Regions from separate parts of the Sphaerisporangium sp. NPDC005288 genome, predicted to be linked through region 2. Evidence: riboswitches for the same ligand, from Rfam matches in the RefSeq annotation. Region 2 holds a riboswitch; the other holds the start of a gene.

Region 1 (4,408 bases), on a different contig from region 2:
GGTGGGCCGGGGTCGCCTGCGGGAAATGGTCCAGGTGCAGCACTCCACCGGCGGCGCGGGTGTCGGCGTAGGAGGGGTGCGCGCCGTGCGCGGCGGCCAGGGCGGCCGAGGCGCCGTAGGCGGCCAGGGCCATCTCCTCGGCGATCCGCGTGGACAGCGCCAGCGCCTCGGGCGAGTCGAACGGCAGGCGGGCCGCGAAGAACACATCGGCCAGGCCCATCACGCCGAGGCCGATCGGGCGCCAGCGGCGGTTGGCCGCCTCCGCCTCGGGCGTCGGGTAGAACCCCCGGTCGATGGACCTGTCCAGGAAGCGCACCGCCGTCGCCACCGTCGCCCGCAGCCGCGCCCAGTCGACCTCGCCGTCCACCAGGTGGGCGGCCAGGTTGACCGAGCCGAGGTTGCACACGGCGGTCTCGGCGTCGCTGGTGACCTCCAGGATCTCGGTGCACAGGTTGGACAGGTGGATGACGTTCTGCGGGCGCGCGGTCTGGTTGGAGGCCCGGTTGGCGGCGTCCTTGAAGGTCATCCAGCCGTTGCCCGTCTGGGCGAGCGTGCGCATCATGCGGCCGTACAGCGTGCGGGCCGGCAGCTGACGGACGTGCCGGCCGGCGGCCTCGGCCGCCCGGTAGGCGCGGTCGAACTCCTCGCCCCACAGGTCGACCAGCTCGGGGACGTCCTTGGGGTCGAACAGCGACCAGGTGCCGTCGGCCTCGACGCGGCGCATGAACTCGTCGGGGATCCAGTTGGCCAGGTTGAGGTTGTGGGTGCGGCGGGCGTCCTCGCCGGTGTTGTCGCGCAGTTCGAGGAACTCCTCGACGTCGGCGTGCCACGGCTCCAGGTAGACGCAGGCCGCGCCCTTGCGCCGGCCGCCCTGGTTGACCGCCGCGACGCTGGCGTCCAGCGTCCGCAGCCACGGCACGATGCCGTTGGAGTGCCCGTTCGTGCCCCGGATCAGCGAGCCGCGCGACCGGACGCGGGTCCAGGAGATGCCGATGCCGCCGGCGTACTTCGACAGCCGCGCCACCTGTCCGTACCGCTCGTAGATGGCCTCCAGCTCGTCGCGCGGGGAGTCGAGCAGGAAGCACGACGACAGCTGCGGGCGCCGGGCGCCGGAGTTGAACAGCGTCGGCGAGCTGGGCAGGTACGACAGCGTCGAGATCAGCCGGTACAGCTCGCCCGCCTCGGCGACGCCGTCGGCCAGGCCGCACGCCACGCGCAGGAAGAAGTGCTGCGGCGCCTCCAGGACGCCGCGGGTGACCGGGTGGCGCAGCAGGTAGCGGTCGTAGACGGTGCGCAGCCCGAAGTACTCGAACCGGGCGTCCCCCTCGGGGTCGACGAGGGCGTCCAGCTCGGCGGCGTTGTCCCGCACGAACTTCGCGAGGGCGTCCTGCACCAGGCCGGCCTCGTGCGTGGCGGCGACCGACTGCGAGAACGACCGCACGCCGTGCGCGGCGGTCTCCTCGGCGATCTCCTCGGCCAGCAGGCGCGCCGCGACCCGGGAGTTGGCCGGGTCGGCGATGACCCGCGCGGCCGCCTCCTCGATGGCCAGGCGCCGGTCCGCGGCCCGCCGCCCGCCTCCGCCACCGTCGTCCTCCCGCGAGTGGGACGGCGGCAAATCGCGTGTCACGGTCACGTGCTCTCTCCTCGTGCGCTCGAATCCCCGTACGAGGGCACGCGGCGGCGCACGTCCGGTGAGCGGCACCCTGCGGGCACGCCGGACGACCCCGTCACGCGGCCCACCCTCGAGGCCTGGACGACTCCAGCGTCACCGGCAGGTTTTCGGGCTCGCGGGCGCCTGGCACATGCCTACCGGCCGTCGCTTCCCAGGCCGCCGACTATCGCGGCCCAGTGCTCATATGACGGCTTTCGTTCCCGCTCACCGCTGCGGGGCAGCCCCGGAATCTCACCGGGTTCCCTCTCACGTCGCCCCGGGGGGCGAACCAGCGACGATCAGGATCCTACATCTAGTGGCCCCGAGCGCAAGCACCCCCACAGGTTGTGTACGCGACCCCACTCAAGCGGGCGCGGGCGATGCCCCGGCCGCCTCGGCACGGCCCCGCTCCCTTGGTGCGATGCGGCGCCTCAGACGCGCAGGCCGAGTTCGCCGAGGGCGCGGCCGAGGCGGGCGGACTCGACACGGAGCCACTGCCGGAAGTCCTCCCCGTCCAGGTACAGCGGCGCCCAGCCGTTGCGGGCGCACACCTCCCTCCAGCGCGGAGAGCCGGCGACGTCGTGGCACATCCCGGTCAGCGCGGCCCGGTCGGCCTCGGACAGGACGCCCGGCCCGACCAGCCCGCGCCAGTTCGCGCAGTCCACGTGCGTGTCGCACTCCAGCAGCGTCGGCGCCTCCACGCCGGGGAGGCGGTCGGGCGAGGAGACGGCGAGCGCGCGCAGTTCACCGGCCTTCAGGGCGGCGCGCACGCCGTTCTGGCCGGCCAGGACCGCGCCCACCTCACCCTTGGCCAGGGCGGTGACCGCCTCGCGGCTGGTGGGGTAGGCGACGTAGCGCAGCAGGCGCGCGTCCACGCCGAGGCTCTGCGCCAGCATGCCGAACAGCACGTGGTCCACCCCGCCCTCGGCCCGGCCGCCCAGCGCGAGCCCGCCCGGGTCGCGGCGCACGAGGTCGGCGAAGGCGCCGAAGGTCGCGAGGCGGGAGCCGCCCGGCACCACCAGGGCCTCCCACTCGCCGCACAGCCGGGCCAGCGGCGTGGTTCCCGCGAACGCGGTCGCCTGCCGCGCCGCGCCGACCGTGCCGACCAGCTCGGGGTCGGCCAGCAGCACCTGCCCCGGGCGCCGCGCCCGGCCGAACTCGCTCAGCGCGGTGTACTGGGGCCTGTTCACCACCTGGAGCTCCCGCACCAGGGCGTCGCGTTCCGCGACCGTTTTGAGCGCTCGCGCGACGCGATCGGCTTCGCCGCCGGACGGGCCTGGTACCACGACGGGCAGGGTCGCGGACCCGAGCCTGCGCGGACCGGAGGGTTCGGCGCATCCCGCCGCCAGCGCCACGAGCCCGGCACCGAGCGCGAGCACCTGCCGACGACGCATACTTCACGCCCTTTCCCCCGTTATTGAACTAAATGCCCATTTCCAGCTCCACACACACGCCCGCCTCCCCCGGCGGGCCGTCCGCTGCGAACCCCTCTGGACTCCGCGCCGGCGCCCGGATCGTCACGATCCCCCGTACGGGGGACGAGGTTCCCGTCCCGGGGGGAGTCGGCGGCCCGGCGGCCCGATGGAACGTGGGAACGCGCGAGTCCGCGCACCCCACCCACGTCCCCCAAGGGAGCGACCGTGTCCCCCGCACCGACCACCCCGCCCAGCACCCCCGCGGACCCGCCGAGAAACCCACCCGGCCCCGCGCACACGTCCACGACGCCGGTCGGCGCCCCGCTCCGCCACGCGTCCACGCCGAAGGACACCGCAGGCGCCCCGTCCAGGCGCACGGACGCCTCCGAGGAGGCGACGGACGTCCGGTCCCGCCACGCGACCGCATCCGGCGACAGGGCGGGCCTGCCGTCCGGCCGTGCGGGCGCGGCCCCGGGGGCGGCGCCGGGGGCGGCGCCGCGCGGCGGAGCGGTCGCGGGCGGGTGGACCGGGTACGCCGCCGCGGCGTGGGCCGCCGTCTACGGCTTCGTGGCGCTGTCCTGGACGATGACGGGGAGGGGGTACCCGTTCGAGGGCCCGTCTTCGGCAAGAGCCGCGCCCGTCCTGCGCGGGGTCTCCGCCGAGGTCGCCGCACCCGTCTTCGCCGGCGTCCTGCTCGCGACCTCGGTCGCGGTGCTCGCCATGGCCGGGCGCCACGCCGTGCGCCCGCGCGGGCTGCCGCGCGCGGCGCTGCTGACCTTCGGCTACGCCGCCGCCCTCTCCCTGATGGTCCTGGTCCCCGGCGCCGACCTGCTCGCCCTCACCGGATACGCCCCCATGCTGATCCTCGGCGCGCCCTTCGGCTGGCCCAAGGGCATCGACTACTCCACCGTGTTCGACTGGTCGCTGCTGAACCAGGCATGGTCCCTGGCCGGCGGATTCCTCGTGGGCGCCGCCGTCCTGTCGTGGCAGCGCCGCGGCCGGGGCGCCTGCGGCCGGTGCGGCCGCGACGGCGACGTGCCCGCCGCCGCCCGCGCGCGCACCGCCGCCTGGGCGCGCCTCGCCACCGCCGCCGCCGTCGTGATCCCGCTGCTCTACTCGGTCAGCCGCCTCGCCTGGCTGGCGGGCATCCCTCTCGGCATCGACCCGGCGATGCTGCGCGGCCTGCACGAGAGCGGCGGCGTGTGGGCGGGCGCGGGCCTGGCGACCTTCGCGGTCGTCGGGGCGGTGCTCACCCTCGGGCTCGTCCAGCGCTGGGGCGAGGTCTTCCCGCGCTGGATGCCCGGGATCGCCGGGCGCCGCGTCCCGGTCCTGCTCGCCGTGA
Region 2 (4,408 bases):
CGCGCAGCGCCGCCAGCACGATCTCCCCGCCTGGGTCGCGGGAGCGGTCGACGAACAGCTCGCCGGGCGGCGGGCCCCAGTGCCGCTCGACGCGGGCGCGCAGGTCCCCGGGGAGCGTCGCGTACCAGGCGCGGTAGCGGGCGGCGGAGATCCGCACCGGGTTGCCGGCGAGCTGCTCCTCGGTGAGCCAGTCCTGGTCCTGGCCGCCGGCGGCGATCAGCGCGTGGATCAGCGCGTCGCCGTCCAGGTCGGCCACGCCGGGAAGCCCGTCCTCGCCGTCGGGGCCGATGTCGTACCCGTCCGCGCGCAGAGCGGCCAGGAGGCGGACGACGCTGGCCGGGGTGTCCAGGCCGACCGCGTTGCCGACCCGGGCGTGCTTGGTCGGGTAGGCCGACAGCATCACGACGATCCGCCGCTCCTCGCGGGGCACGTGCCGCAGGACGGCGTGCCGCACGGCGATCCCGGCGACGCGGGCGGCGCGCTCGGGGTCGGCCACGTAGACCGTCAGCCCGTCCTGGTCGACCTCCTTGAAGGAGAACGGGACGGTGATGATCCGGCCGTCGAACTCGGGGATGGCCACCTGGGAGGCCGCGTCCATCGGGGAGAGGCCCTCGTCGCTCTCCTCCCACGCCCGCCGGCCGCTCGTCAGGCACAGGCCCTGCAGGATCGGCACGTCGAGCCCGGCCAGCGCGCCCACGTCCCACGCCTCGTCGTCCCCGCCGGCCGAGGCGGTCGCCGGGCGCGTCCCTCCGGCGGCGAGCACGGTGACGACCAGCGCGTCCACCTCGCCGAGCACCTGGAGCAGCTCCGGCTCCGCCGTGCGCAGCGAGGCGCAGTAGACGGGCAGCGGGCGGCCTCCGGCGTCCTCGATGGCGTCGCACAGCGCGTGCACGAACCCGGTGTTCCCCGCGACGTGGTGGGCGCGGTAGTACAACACCCCCACCACCGGCCGCGCGCCGGTCCGTCCGTCCACGATCGTGACCGGGGCGCTCTGGTCTCCGTTCGCGGCCGGGATACCGGCCGCCTCCCGCCTCCCCTCGACGGGAGGATCGGCGGTCACCTCCCCGCCCGTGCCTGCGTCCTGCCCCACCGGAGGTTCGGGCTCCGGGCGTTCCAGGACGCCCCAGGCGGGGGTGGCCTCGGGCGGGGCGAAGCCGTGGCCGGTGAGCAGCACGGTGTCGGACAGGAAGCGGTGCAGCTCGGCCAGGTTCGCCGGGCCGCCGTGCGCGAGGTAGGCGTGCGCCTCGGCGCACACTCCTCCGGGGACGGTGGACAGCTCCATCAGCTCGGCGTCGGGGGCCTGCTCGCCGCCGAGCACCACCACCGGGCGGGGGCCGGCGAGCAGGGCGTCCAGGCCCTCCTGCCAGACCCGCCGCCCGCCGAGCAGGCGGACGACGACCAGTTCCACGCCGTCCAGCAGCTCGGGGAGGCCGGCGGCGGTGAGCCGGGCGGGGTTGCCGAGCCGGTACGGCAGGCCGCACGCGCGGGCGCTGAGCAGGTCGGTGTCGGAGGTCGACAGCAGGAGCAGGGGGAGATGGCGCACGGCACATCCTCACTCGGGGTCCGCGCCCCGGGTCGTGGGTCCACACGGCGGCCTGGAGTCTCCTGGCTTCCGGATCGACGCATCACCCCGGCCTTCCCGCCCGTTGCCGGGCCGTGGCCTTGGTGGGGTTGACTCCCCGGTGACAGTGGCGGGACCGCGCCGGACTCACACCGGCTTCCTCCAGTACCGTCGCCCTCCATCAGATCATGTCGTCCGACTTATTGCGAGATGTCGTTATTGCGATCAGCCGGGGTTACCATCCTCACCGTGGCCGCCGCCGACTTCTCCACCCCCGCGAGCGCGAACGAAACCATCCGCCCGCCCGGCCAAGTCCCTCCCGACGGCGCCGGTTCCCCGGCCCGCCCAGCCGACAGCGCCGGTTCCCCGGCCCGCCCGGACGGCGGCGCCGCTTCCCCGTCCCGGTCGATCGGCGGCGCCGGCTCCCCGGCCCGGTCGCGGCCGGACGCCTGCCCCGGGGCCCTGCAGACCCATACGGCGGCGGACGGCGCGGTCGCCCGCCTCCGGACGCCGGGCGGCCTGCTCACCCCCGACCGGCTGCGCGTCATCGCGGACGCCGCCACCACGTGGGGATCGGGCGTGATCGAACTGACCTCGCGCGCGAACGTGCAGGTGCGCGGGCTCGGCGAGGCGGACGGCCAGGCGTTCGCGGACCGGATGGCCGCCGCCGGGCTGCTGCCCTCGGCCACCCACGAGCGGGTGCGCAACATCCTCGTCGGCCCACTGTCCGGCCTCGACGGGCGCGGCCTCGCCGACGTCATCCCCCTCGTCCGCGCGCTGGACGACGCCGTGCTCGCCCGGCCCGCCCTCGCGGAGCTGCCGGGCCGTTTCCTGTTCGCCCTCGACGACGGCCGCCGCGACCTGCTCCCCCTCCACGCCGACCTCACCCTCCTCCCCACCCGGCCCTCCCCCGTCGCCGGCTACACAGGGGCCGGGAACGAACCCGGTCCGGGCGGGTCCATAGAAGCCCGGGACCCGGGGCACGGGGCGGGCATCGCCGGATGCGTGCTGCTGCTCGCCGGGCAGGACACCGGGCTGCGGTTCCCCCTTGCCGACGCGGTGCCCGTGATGGTGGCCGCCGCCGAGGCGTTCCTGGCCGAGCGGACCGCCCAGGGCACCGGCGCATGGCGCGTCGCCGAACTCATCGACGGCCCCGCCGCGATCACCGCCCGCCTCACCACCGGCACTCCCCAGGTCTTCCCCGCCATCCGCACCGGCCCGGACGCCGCGACGACGGATACGGCCGGGCGTACGGACACCGGGAAATCTCCCGGGATCGTCGTCATGGCGGACGGGCGGGTGGTGCTGGTCGTCCTGGCCGCGCTGGGCCGACTCACCGCCGCCCAGGCGCACGCGGTGGCCGAGGCGGCCGACGCGGGAAGCGCGGAGGTCCGGCTGACCCCGTGGCGCACCCTCGTGATTCCCGGCATCGCGCCTGCCGAGGCCGCGGCGTGGACATCCCGCCTGGCCGCCGCCGGGCTGGTGACCGACGCGGCATCCTCATGGGCCGGAGTCACGGCCTGCACGGGCCTGCCGGGCTGCGCCAAATCGCTCGCCGACGTCCGGTCCGACGCGACCCGGGCCACCTCGCACCCGCCCCCCGCCACCGGACCGGCCCTGACCGGACACCGGCCGCTCCCCGTGCACTGGGCGGGATGCGAGCGTCGCTGCGGACGCCCCGCCGGCCCGGCCGTACTGGTGACCGCCACCCCCGACGGCTACCACGTCGAGTCCCCAGGCACCTCCGAACACCACACCACCCTCCCGGCCACGGCCACCGCGGTCGCCAGAGCACGCACCGGCGACCATCGATAGCACGTGACAGAGGGACGCCTAGTGCGCTGTCCACGAACGTTCACCGGCTCGGGCGCCGTAACAGGCGCCGGCATCGCCGTACCACGACCCGCCGACCCGGCGCCGATCACCTCCAGCACGTGGCCGGAGGTGGAGAGCCGCGCCCAGTGAACGCACGTGGACACCGCACCAGATCCGGCCGGGGGTAGAGAACCGTGCCCGGGGAACGTATGTGGTCACCGCACTAGGTGCGGCCGACGATGGTGCCGGCTCTGTCGATGACGATGACGTCGACCTCCACCGGGGCGCCGCGCAGGACGTCCAGGGCGGTGGCGCGGGCGCGGGCGGCGATCAGGTCGCCGAGGGGCACCCCCGCCTCCCGGCAGAGGGTGAGGGCCTGGAGGGCGGTGTTGGCGTCCCGCACCCGGGCCGCCAGCGCCTCGTCGCCGCCCGCGCCGAGCACCATCGCCGCCAGCGCCTCGGTGCTGACCTGCGAGCGGCCCGAGTGCAGGTCGAGATGCCCGTCGGCGAGCTTGGACAGTTTGCCGACGCCCCCGGCCACGGTGAGCCGGGGGACGGGGTGGCGGCGCAGGTACTTCAGGACGGCGCCCGCGAAGTCGCCCATGTCGAGCAGCGCGTCCTCCGGCAGCCCGTACAGCTCGGCGGCGACCCGCTCGGAGGTGCTGCCGGTGCACGCCGCCACGTGGCGGTGCCCTGCGGCGCGGGCGACGTCCACGCCGCGCCGGATGGTGTCGATCCACGCCGAGCACGAGTAGGGCACCACGACGCCCGTGGTGCCGAGGATGGACAGGCCGCCGAGGATGCCGAGCCGGGGGTTCCAGGTGCGGCGCGCAAGCTCCTCGCCGCCGTCCACGGAGATCTCGACGACCACGTCGCCGGCGGCTCCGTGCGCGGCGGCGACGCGCGCCACGTGGGCGCGCATCATCTCGCGGGGCACCGGGTTGATGGCGGGCTCGCCCACCTCCAGCGGAAGGCCCGGCTTGGTCACGGTGCCGACTCCCGGCCCCGCGCGGAAGGTGACCCCGGTTCCGG

The links. A riboswitch is a leader RNA that binds a small molecule or an ion and turns the genes downstream of it on or off. The one in region 2 is predicted to bind cobalamin.
Region 1: it holds a riboswitch for cobalamin, as region 2 does, so the genes downstream of both, ABZU32_RS13075 (ribonucleoside-diphosphate reductase subunit alpha) here and ABZU32_RS10565 (cobaltochelatase subunit CobN) in region 2, are expected to answer to the same signal.

Annotation. Positions count from the first base shown of each region.
Region 1 is NZ_JBEXGT010000011.1:89,136-93,543, forward strand. It holds gene ABZU32_RS13075 (ribonucleoside-diphosphate reductase subunit alpha) at 1-1,633, opposite strand, end outside; cobalamin riboswitch at 1,753-1,960, opposite strand; gene ABZU32_RS13080 (tripartite tricarboxylate transporter substrate-binding protein) at 2,083-3,045, opposite strand; gene ABZU32_RS13085 (hypothetical protein) at 3,292-4,408, shown strand, end outside.
Region 2 is NZ_JBEXGT010000008.1:108,766-113,173, reverse strand. It holds gene ABZU32_RS10565 (cobaltochelatase subunit CobN) at 1-1,543, opposite strand, end outside; cobalamin riboswitch at 1,599-1,724, opposite strand; gene cobG (precorrin-3B synthase) at 1,811-3,376, shown strand; gene ABZU32_RS10555 (cobalt-precorrin-5B (C(1))-methyltransferase) at 3,600-4,408, opposite strand, start outside.